Regions from separate parts of the Agrococcus sp. UYP33 genome, predicted to be linked through region 3. Evidence: predicted binding sites of a transcription regulator. Region 3 holds the regulator's gene; each other region holds the start of a gene.
What was found. Region 3 encodes HrcA, which represses chaperone genes, less so after heat shock. Its sites were predicted from a motif close to TTNGCACTCGNNNNNNNCGAGTGCNAA; they were not measured.

Region 1: groES (co-chaperone GroES) is a predicted target of HrcA. The motif match lies at 1,398-1,424, and genes of this name have one in related genera.
Region 2: ACVWW9_RS04375 (Hsp20/alpha crystallin family protein) is a predicted target of HrcA. The motif match lies at 1,739-1,765, and genes of this name have one in related genera.

The regions. Positions count from the first base shown of each region.
Region 1 is NZ_JBSSDR010000001.1:1,542,672-1,545,938, forward strand. It holds gene ACVWW9_RS07640 (hypothetical protein) at 1-90, shown strand, start outside; gene ACVWW9_RS07645 (THUMP-like domain-containing protein) at 169-1,335, opposite strand; gene groES (co-chaperone GroES) at 1,498-1,794, shown strand; gene rarD (EamA family transporter RarD) at 1,862-2,776, shown strand; gene ACVWW9_RS07660 (AI-2E family transporter) at 2,798-3,267, opposite strand, start outside.
Region 2 is NZ_JBSSDR010000001.1:896,491-899,757, reverse strand. It holds gene ACVWW9_RS04385 (hypothetical protein) at 1-433, shown strand, start outside; gene ACVWW9_RS04380 (hypothetical protein) at 430-1,044, shown strand; gene ACVWW9_RS04375 (Hsp20/alpha crystallin family protein) at 1,149-1,640, opposite strand; gene ACVWW9_RS04370 (dihydrofolate reductase family protein) at 1,825-2,532, shown strand; gene ACVWW9_RS04365 (uridine kinase family protein) at 2,537-3,145, opposite strand; gene ACVWW9_RS04360 (response regulator transcription factor) at 3,234-3,267, shown strand, end outside.
Region 3 is NZ_JBSSDR010000002.1:693,181-696,447, forward strand. It holds gene ACVWW9_RS13640 (DnaJ C-terminal domain-containing protein) at 1-885, opposite strand, end outside; gene hrcA (heat-inducible transcriptional repressor HrcA) at 886-1,899, opposite strand; gene ACVWW9_RS13650 (DUF4870 domain-containing protein) at 2,081-2,941, shown strand; gene hemW (radical SAM family heme chaperone HemW) at 2,951-3,267, opposite strand, start outside.

The DNA of each region.
Region 1 (3,267 bases), on a different contig from region 3:
GGCGTCGTCGCGACCGTGATCTCGATCGTCGTGATCGTGATCCTGCTGGTGAGCTGGATCCCGTACCTCATCGCGATCGGGCAGATGTAGCAGCCCACGCACGACGGAGCCCGCGGCCGAACGGTCGCGGGCTCTGTCGCGCTCAGGGGGTGACGGGTGTCATGGGCGTCATGGGCGATCGGCCAGGATCGCCCGGTGCCGCCCGCCCACGCGCGTCGCGATGAGCGTCGCGCGGCCGTCGCCCTTGAGCTTGAGCCGCTTGCGCAGCGCGGCCGGGTCGACGTCGGCGCCCCGCTTCTTGATCTCGAGCTCGCCGATGCCGAGCTCGCGCAGCCGCTGCGCGATGCGCCGCTCGTCGAGGGAGAGCGTCTCGCGCACGCGGAACGCCTGCGCGAGCGGCGTCTCGACGTGGCGGTCGGCCGAGAGGTAGGCGATGCCGTCGCTCACCCCGGTGGCGCCGAGGCGGTCGGCGAGCGCGCCGATCAGCTCCGCGCGGATCACCGCGCCGGCGGGCTCGTAGAGCCACTCGCCGAGCTCGCCCGGCTCCGGATGGCTCGCCTCGCCGGTCAGCTCCTCCGCGCCGTCGTCGCTCAGCACGAGCGCGCTGCGGGCGACGCCGGGGCGCGCGAGCGCCCCGGTCCACACGACCGCCTCGACCGTCTCCAGGCCGTCCGTGACCCACTGGTGCTCGGCATCCGCCGGCAGCAGGGCGCGATCGATGCCGGGCGCGAGCTTGACGCCGGTCGGCTGCGCTCCGGCGCGGGCGAAGACGGCGTCGAGGGCCGGCGACCAGTCCGCGGGGTCGTTGAGCCGGCGTGCGCCGTCGCGACGGGCGGGGTCGAACCACAGCGCCTCGGCGTCGACCGGCGTCTCGAGCGCGTCGCCGTGGAGCACGGTCGCGTGCCACGCGGCGAGGTTGAACGCGGCGATCGCGGCGGTCGCCTCGTCGCGCTCGACGGCGGTGACCTCCAGGCCGAGCGTCGCGAACGCGAGCGCGTCCGCCCCGATCCCGCAGCCGAGGTCGGCGACCGAGACGATGCCCGCCCGGCGCATCCTGCCGGCGTGGTGCGCGGCGACGCGGAGGCGGGTCGCCTGCTCGAGCCCGGCCTCCGTGAAGAGCATCCCGGCGGCGAACTCGCCGAACTTCGCCCGCGCCCGGCGACGCAGCCGCGCCTGCGACAGCACCGCGGCGACGAGCGCCGGCGCGTGGCCGTCGGCGCGCAGCCGCGACACCTCGCGGACGACGTCCGAGCGGTCGTCGAGCTGCGCCTCCGCGCGCTCGAGCAGCGCGAGCCCGTCCTTCGACAGCAGCAGTCGCAGCTCCTCGGCGTCCATCGCTCCATCCAAGCACCGGCGCGGCGCCGCGCCGCCCGCGAGGGCGTCCGGCGGCGGGATCGCTGGCACTCATGTTGACCGAGTGCCAGCCGACCGCCTAGGCTTGCTCTGGCGTCCGGCCCGTCCGGACGCGCCCCAGAGTCTGACAAGAAAGAGGCAACCGTGTCGGTTTCCATCAAGCCGCTCGAGGACCGCATCGTCATCAAGCAGGTCGAGGCAGAGACGACGACCGCGAGCGGTCTCGTCATCCCTGACACCGCCAAGGAGAAGCCCCAGGAGGGCGAGGTCGTGGCAGTGGGCCCCGGTCGCATCGACGACAACGGCAACCGCGTTCCGATCGACGTCGCCGTCGGCGACAAGGTGCTGTACTCCAAGTACGGCGGCACCGAGGTGAAGTTCGGCGCCGACGAGTACCTCGTGCTCTCGGCTCGCGACGTGCTCGCCATCGTCGAGCGCTGACCCAGCGACGATCCCGTCGGCGGCGCCCCCTCGTGGGGGCGCCGCCTTCGCCGTTCCAGGAGGAGCGATGAGCGAGCCGCGCACGACCACCGGGCTCTGGTACGCGATCTTCGCGTACACGTTCTGGGGCGTCGTCCCGATCTACCTGCAGCTGACCCGCGGCATCGACGGCTTCGAGCTCATCGGCTGGCGCGTGATCGCGTCGGTCGTGGTGGCCTTCGCGCTCGTCGCGGCGACGCGCGGCTGGGGCCGCCTCGCCGCCGTGCTGCGCAGCCGCCGCGACACCGGGTCGCTCGTGCTCGCCGGCTTCGCGGTGCTCGTCAACTGGACCGCCTTCTTCCTCGGCGTGCTCTCCGACCGCGTGCTCGAGACGAGCCTCGGCTACTTCCTCAACCCGCTCGTGAGCGTCGTGCTGGCCGTGCTCTTCCTCGGGGAGCGGCTGCGACCGGTGCAGTGGGTCGCCGTCGGCCTCGGGGCGCTCGGCGTGCTCGTGATGGTGATCGGCTACGGCGAGGTGCCGTGGATCGGGCTCACCGTCGCGGTGTCGTTCGGCATCTACGGCCTCATCAAGAAGCGCGTCGGCGGCTCGGTGGATGCGCTCTCGGGCTTCACGATCGAGACGGTCGCGGCGCTCCCCGCGTCGCTCGTCATGATGGGCGTCGCCATTGCCGCGCACGGGCTGACGGTCGGCGCCAACGGTGCCGCCGGCATCTGGGGCACCGCCCTGCTCGGCCTCGTCACGGCCATCCCGCTGCTCGCCTTCGCGTCGGCCGCCCGTCGCATCTCCCTGACGGCCCTGGCGTTCACGCAGTACCTCGCGCCGATCATCTCGTTCCTGTTCGGCGCGTTCGTGATGCTCGAGCCGATGCCGCTCGAGCGCTGGATCGGCTTCGCGCTCGTCTGGGCGTCGCTCGTGCTGGTGTCGGCGGACCTGCTCGGCCGGCACATCCGGGGGCACCGCGCGAGGCCGCGCGCAGCCTGACGCGAGAGGGCGCCGCTCGGGCTAGGCGACCTCCGGCCGCTTCTGGCGGAACATGCGCGCCGGCCGATCGTCGCCGTCCCAGACCTGCACGATGCCCCACGCGACGGCCGCGATCGGCACCGACAGCACGGCGCCGACGATGCCGCCGAGCACGGTGCCGATCGTGAGCGCGATGAGGATCACGAGCGCGTGCAGCCGCAGCGACCTGCCCATGACGACGGGCTGCAGGAAGTTGCCCTCGAGCTGGTTGACGACGACGACCGCGCCGAGCACGACGAGCGCGACGACCGGGCCGTTGGCGACGAGCGCGACGAGCGTGGCGAGCGCGCCCGCGATGGTCGCGCCCACGAGCGGCACGAAGGCGAGCAGGAAGACGAGCACCGCGAGCGGCAGCGCGAGCGGCACCTGCGCGATGGCGAGCACGACGCCGATCCCGATGGCGTCCACGGCCGCGACGACCGCGGTGCCGCGCACGTAGCCGCCGAGCGTCT
Region 2 (3,267 bases), on a different contig from region 3:
CATCGGGCTGCTCGTCGGCGGCGGGCTCCTCGCACTCGGCTGGCTGGCGCAGGCGCTCTGGTCGAAGTCGGCGGGGCTCGCGAAGCCGCACCGCTCGACCTGGCTCGCCTGGCTGTGCACGACGGCGACGACCGGCTTCATCGGCGTGATGGTGTGGCCGATGGCGCTCATGGGCGGGCTGTTCTTCATCCTCGGCGCGAGCTCCGCCTCGCTCACGATCGGCACGATGTGGACGACCCTGTTCGCGCTGCTCGGCATCGCGATCGTGCTGACGGGCGGCGTCGGACTGCTGTACGGCTGGCTCTTCCTGTCGACCGCCCGGCCGCGGGTCGACTTCGCCGTGCTCGCCGAGGCGGAGGAGGCCGCGGCGCGCGCTCGCGACGAGGCCGAGCTGGCGCGCGTCGAGCTGCGCGGCGAGCCGAGCACGCGGTGAGCCGCGTGCGGGCGACCGCGCCCGACCCGCTCGACGCCGGGCAGCGCGCGGCGGTCCGGGCCGCCGGCAGCATCGGCCTGGCGCTCGTCGCGGCGGGCGCGAGCCTCGTGTGGGGGCTGCTCGTCGCGGCGATCGTGCTGCTGCTCGTGCGCTCGGTCGTCGTCGACCTCTTCGACGACGTCGCGTGGGGGCGCTCGGTGGTCGCGTGGGTCGAGCAGCTCGACGGCACGCCGCTCGCGCCCGTCGTGCTCGGGCTCGTGCTGCTCGCGGTCGGGGCGATGGCGCTCGGGTGCTGGCTCAGCACGCGGCGGATGCACCGGGCCGGCGTGCCCGCGGCCGCGGCCGTCACCTTCCGCGGCGCCGCGCTCGGCACGGGCCTGCAGGCGGTGCTCTCGACGCTCTCGAGCTGGCTGCTCGGCCTGCTCGTGCTGCTGACCGGGGTGGTGGGCTTCTGGATCGTCGCCGCCATCTACGTCGTCGGCTCGATCGTCGTCTCGACGCTCATCGGATGGCTCGCCGGGCCTCGCACGTGGCTCGCGATCGCCCGACGTGAGGCGCGGCGCGCGGCCGGCCCGGAGCATCCGGCTGTCGGGGGCGTCACGAGCGGATAGTGCGGTCGTGGCGTCGCTGGGCGCCGGATCCGCCGGGGGTCCCGGTCACCCCCGCTCACGCAGCGGCGCCCCCGCCGCGAGGACGGGGGCACCGCTGCGTGAGGTCAGGCGCCGGTGCTCGCCGACTCCGACGACGGGGTCGCGTCAGCGGTCTCGCCCGAGCCGCCGGTGCTCAGCTCCGACCGGCGGTCGCGCTGCTCGACCGAGATCTTGCGCGGCTTCGCGCGCTCGGCGACCGGGATCGTCAGCATGAGCACGCCGTGCTCGTACGTCGCCTCGATGCGCTCGAGGTCGACGTCGTTGCCGAGGCCCAGCTGGCGCATGTAGCGACCGGCCGGCCGCTCCTGCGCGAGCCACTGCGCGCCATCCGCCGCGCCGATCGTGCGCTCGGCCTGGATCGTCAGCGTGTTCGCGTCCACGTCGAGGTCGATCGAGCCGGGGTCGACGCCCGGCAGGTCGACGTTCACGATGTAGTGATCACCCGCGCGGTAGAGGTCCATCGGCATCCAGCTCGACGAGCGCTCGGTGCCTCCGCTCGTCAGCAGGCGGGCGGCCATCCGGTCCATCTCGCGGAACGGGTCGAAGGTCAGTGCCATTGACAACCACCTCCTCAACGTCGGGCCGTCGCCCCCATGCGACGGTCCCCGGTGTCTGTGGCAGCCCCTCGGGGCATGCCCCGCGGAGCGACGCCAGATTAGCACTCTCGGTAGGAGAGTGCCAGCCGTTCTCAGCGACCTCTCGGCGGCATCTGACCCCTTGCGAAGGGTCCGGGCGCCCCGCATGCTCGATGGGATCGCGGACGGCGCCGATGCCGTCGCGACCGACGCCGAGGGAGCGCAGATGCGACTGATCGCGCACGAGTTCATGACGCTGGACGGCGTGATGCAGGGTCCGGGCGGCGCGGAGGAGGACACCTCCGGCGGCTTCCGCTACGGCGGATGGGTGGCCCCGGCGTTCGACGAGACCGTCGGCGAGGTCGTCACCGGGTGGTTCGCGACGACCGACGCGCTGCTCTTCGGCCGCGTCACCTACGGGATGATGGCTGACTACTGGCCGCAGGTCACCGACCCCGACGACCCCGTCGCGCAGCGCCTCAACACCGCGCCGAAGCACGTCGTCTCGACGACGCTCCGGCCCGAGGACGCGACGTGGGGCGGCACGGAGTCGGTCATCGGCGACGACGTCGTCGAGCGCATCCGCGCGCTCAAGGAGGGCGGGGACGGCGAGCTGCAGGTGCACGGCTCGTGGCAGCTGCTGCAGACGCTCATCGCCGAGGGCCTCCTCGACGAGCTGCGGCTCATCGTCTTCCCGACCATCGTCGGCCCCGGCAAGCGGCTCTTCGACGACGTGGCGCAGCCGTCGGGCTTCGACGTCACGGATGTGCGCATCGCCGACAGCGGCGCGGTGGCGATGACGCTCACCCCGGCGCCGTTCCGCACCGCGACCTACGCCATCGTCGACGGCAAGGAGGTCCAGGTCGAGGGCTGAGGGGTCAGGCGCGCCCGGCGCTCCGCGCGAGCATCCGCCTCGCCGCGCGGACCCGAACGGGACGGCACCCCGCGTCGGTCAGGCGGGCGACGATCACCGGCTCGCGGCGCGCGAGCAGCATGCCGCGGCGCACGAGGAACGCGGGGCTCTTGCGGCGCTCGCGGAGGTCGCGGGCGAAGCGCAGCCCCATCGTCACCCAGCGGGAGCGATGCACGCAGAGCGCGTCGGCGAGGATGCCGCGGCGGCGCGCCTCGGCCACGACCTCGCCGACGAAGACGCCCTCGGCGACGAACAGCGAGGCGCCGTCGAGCGTGACGTCGCGGCTGCCGACGGTCGCGCTGCGCGAGATGTCGTAGACCGGGGCGCTCGTGCGACCGGTGCGCGCGAGCTGCTCGAGGGCGTCCGCCGCCCGATCGAGGTGCCACGAGCCGGGGTGGTCCCAGTCGACCTCGCCGGTCTCGAGCCGCGGCAGCGCGGGGTCGTCGCCCTCGCGGTAGAAGTCGTCGAGCCGCAGCACCGGCAGCCCGGAGCGCTCGGCGATGCGCGACTTGCCCGAGCCGGACGCCCCGCCGATGAGCACGACGCGCGCGAGGGGCTCGGCGACGGCAGGCATGGGCTCCATCATCCCAGATCCGCCGACTCGCCCGCGTCGACCGGCGTCGTTCAGCGCCGCGTCAGTCGCCAGGCGGCATGCTCGACGCATGCGGGTGCTCCTGGTCGACGACGAGGTGCGGC
Region 3 (3,267 bases):
GATCGTGATGACGTCGCCGGACTGCGTGCCGGGACGCACCTCGACCTCGACGGGCCCGTCGATCGCCTCGACGGTCGCGCGCGCACCGAGCGCCGCATCCGGCATCGACACCTCGAGGGTGCCGAGCAGGTCGTCGCCCGAACGGCTGAACACGTCGTGGTGGCGCACGTTCACCTCGAGGTAGAGCGTGCCTGCCGGTCCGCCGGCCTCGCCAACCTCGCCCTGGCCGGGCATCTGGATGCGCAGGCCGGTGTCGACGCCCGCGGGGATGTCGACCGGAATGCTGCGCTCGGCGCGCACGCGGCCGTGGCCGGCGCACGTCGGGCAGGGCTCGGGGATGACGCTGCCGTACCCCTGGCAGACGGCGCACGGCTGGCTCGTCACGACGTTGCCGAGCAGCGAGCGCACCTGCCGCTGCACGTGGCCCGAGCCGCCGCACATCGTGCAGCGCTCGGGGCTCGTGCCGGGCGCGGTGCACGCCCCGCCGCACGTCTCGCACAGCACGGCCGTCTGCACGCGCAGCTCGCGGTGCACGCCGAAGACGACGTCGGCGAGGTCGAGGTCGACGCGCAGCAGGCTGTCCTGCCCCGGCTGGCGCCTCGACCGCGGGCCCTGCGAGCGGCCACCGCCGCCGAAGAACTGCTCGAAGATGTCGCCGAACCCGAAGGCTCCGGCTCCCGCCGACGGCCCGCGGTCGTACTCGGCCCGCGACTGGGCGTCGCCGAGCACGTCGTACGCGTGCGTGACGGTCTTGAACCGCTCCGCCGCGTCGGCGCTCGGGTTCACGTCCGGGTGCAGCTCGCGAGCCAGTCGGCGGTACGCCTTCTTGATCTCGTCCTGGCCGGCGTCGCGCGCGACGCCGAGGGTCTCGTAGTGGTCAGTCACTCAGTCCTCGCTCAGCAGCCGCGTCAGGTAGCGCGCAACTGCGCGCACCGCGGCCATGTTCCCTGCGTAGTCCATCCGGGTCGGGCCCAGCACGCCCACATGCCCCTCGAGCCTCGAGTCGCTGTAGGTCGACGCCACGACGGCCGCCTCGCCGAGCGGGCCCGAGAGCTCGCGCCCGATGCGGGTCGCGACCTCGCCCTCCGCGCCCATCTCGTCGAAGAGGCGCAGCAGCGTGACCTGCTCCTCGATCGCGTCGAGCACCGGGGTCACCCGGCCGTGGAAGTCGCGCTCCTCGCGCACGAGGTGCGAGGCGCCCGCCATCACGATGCGGTCGCCACCGGCGGCCTGCAGCATCTCGGTCAGCGCGGTCGCGACCGCCGAGGTGGCAGCGTGCAGCGACGGCGGAGCGGATGCGGCTGCCGACGACAGCCGCTGGACGGCCTCGGCCGGCGGCAGCTCGGCGGTGGTCTCGGTGAAGGCGCGGCCGAGCGCGGTGGCCTGCTCGGGCTCGATGCGCTGCTGCGCGTCGAGCACTCGCTGCTCGACGCGGCCGGAGTCGAGGATGAGCACCGCGAGCAGCCGCGTCTCGGCGACCGCGACGAGCTCGACGCGGCGCACCCCCGCGGGGCGGCGCATCGGCACCTGGACGAGCGCGACCTGGTTCGTGAGGCTCGAGAGCAGTCGGGCGGTGCGCGCGAGCACGTCGTCGCGGTCGACGGCCTCGTCGAGGAAGCGCGTGATGGCCACGCGCTGCGCGGCCGTGAGCGGCTGCATGCGCTGCAGCCGATCGACGAACACCCGGTAGCCCTTGTCCGTGGGCACGCGTCCGGAGGACGTGTGCGGTGCGACGATGAGCTCCTCCTCCTCGAGGAGCGCCATGTCGTTGCGGATGGTGGCGGCGGAGACGCCGAACGCGTGGCGCTCGACGATCGACTTGGAGCCCACGGGCTCGCGCATGGCCACGTAGTCCTGCACGATCGCCCGCAGCACATCGAGGCCGCGATCCGAGACCATCCGCGCTCCTCTCGTCCGGTGGGGACGCATCCGCTGTGGACGCACCCCTTGGCACTCCCGTCGTCTGACTGCCAATCCTACCGCGAGCGGCGAAAAGTCTTGGATGCCATGCACAGCCGATCAGGCGCACAATGGGCCCGCGACGCCCCGCGCTCCGCGAGGCCGACACGAAAGGCATGCCATGACCGATCCCAACGCTCCCCGCGGGGAGCAGCCCGTTCCCCCGGAGCACCCGGAGGGCTTCGACGTCACCGACGAGCAGCACGCCGCCCCGAGCGCTCCTGCGGCGCCCGCGCCCGGCGTGGGCCAGCCCGCGCAGTCCTTCTCCTCCCCCGGCGACGTGCCCGGGCAGCCCGCGTTCGGCGGCGCCGCGCAGGCCGGCCAGGAGTGGCAGCAGGGCCAGCACTCGTCAGGCGGCGCATCGGCCGCGCCTCGCCCCGGCGAGCAGCCGTTCGGCGGCGCCGCCTCGAGCGCCCCGCAGTACGGCCAGGGCCAGTATGGACGGGGGCAGGACGGGCAAGGTCAGTACGGCCAGGCGCAGCCGGGTCAGCCTCCCTACGGCCAGCCGCAGTACGGCCAGCCGCAGTCGGGACAGCAGTACGGCGGGCCGCAGCAGTACGGCCAGCAGCCGCAGTACGGCGCCCCCGGGCAGCCGCAGTACGCGGCGGCCGCGCCCATGTCGCCCGTCGACGAGAAGAACGCCGGCATGTGGGGTCACCTCTCCGGCCTCTCGACGATCGTCACCGGCGGCTACGGCGGCTGGGTCGGGCCGCTCATCGTCTACATGATCTACAAGGACCGCAGCGCGTTCGCGAGGCAGGAGTCGAAGGAGGCGCTGAACTTCGGCATCCTCATGACGATCGTCACCGTCGGACTGCTCGTCGTCGGCACCATCCTGAGCTTCGTCGGGATCGGCTTCATCCTGCTCATCCTCTGGTGGGTGCCGGGCCTGCTCCAGGTGATCTTCTCGATCGTCGGTGCCATGCGCGTGAACAGCGGCGGCTCGTACCGCTACCCGTTCAACTGGCGGCTCGTGAAGTAGGCCGCAGCCTCAGGGCAGCAGCCGCCGCACCACCGCGTCGGCCAGGAGCCGCCCTCGCAGCGTCGGGACCACCCGGCCGGCGAGGGCGGCTCCTCCGTCGATGAGCTCGTCGGCGATGAGGCCGGCGACCTCGCGGCGCCCCTCTGGCTCGAGCAGCGTGATCGGCAGCCCGTCGACGATGCGCGACTCGAGCAGCACGCGCTCGACGCGACGCGTCTCGTCGTCGAGCACCTCCCGCGCGAGCGCGGGCGAGGCGCCGGCGAGCAGCCGGTCGCGGTAGGCGGCCGGATGCTTCACGTTCCACCAGCGCACGCCGCCGACGTGGC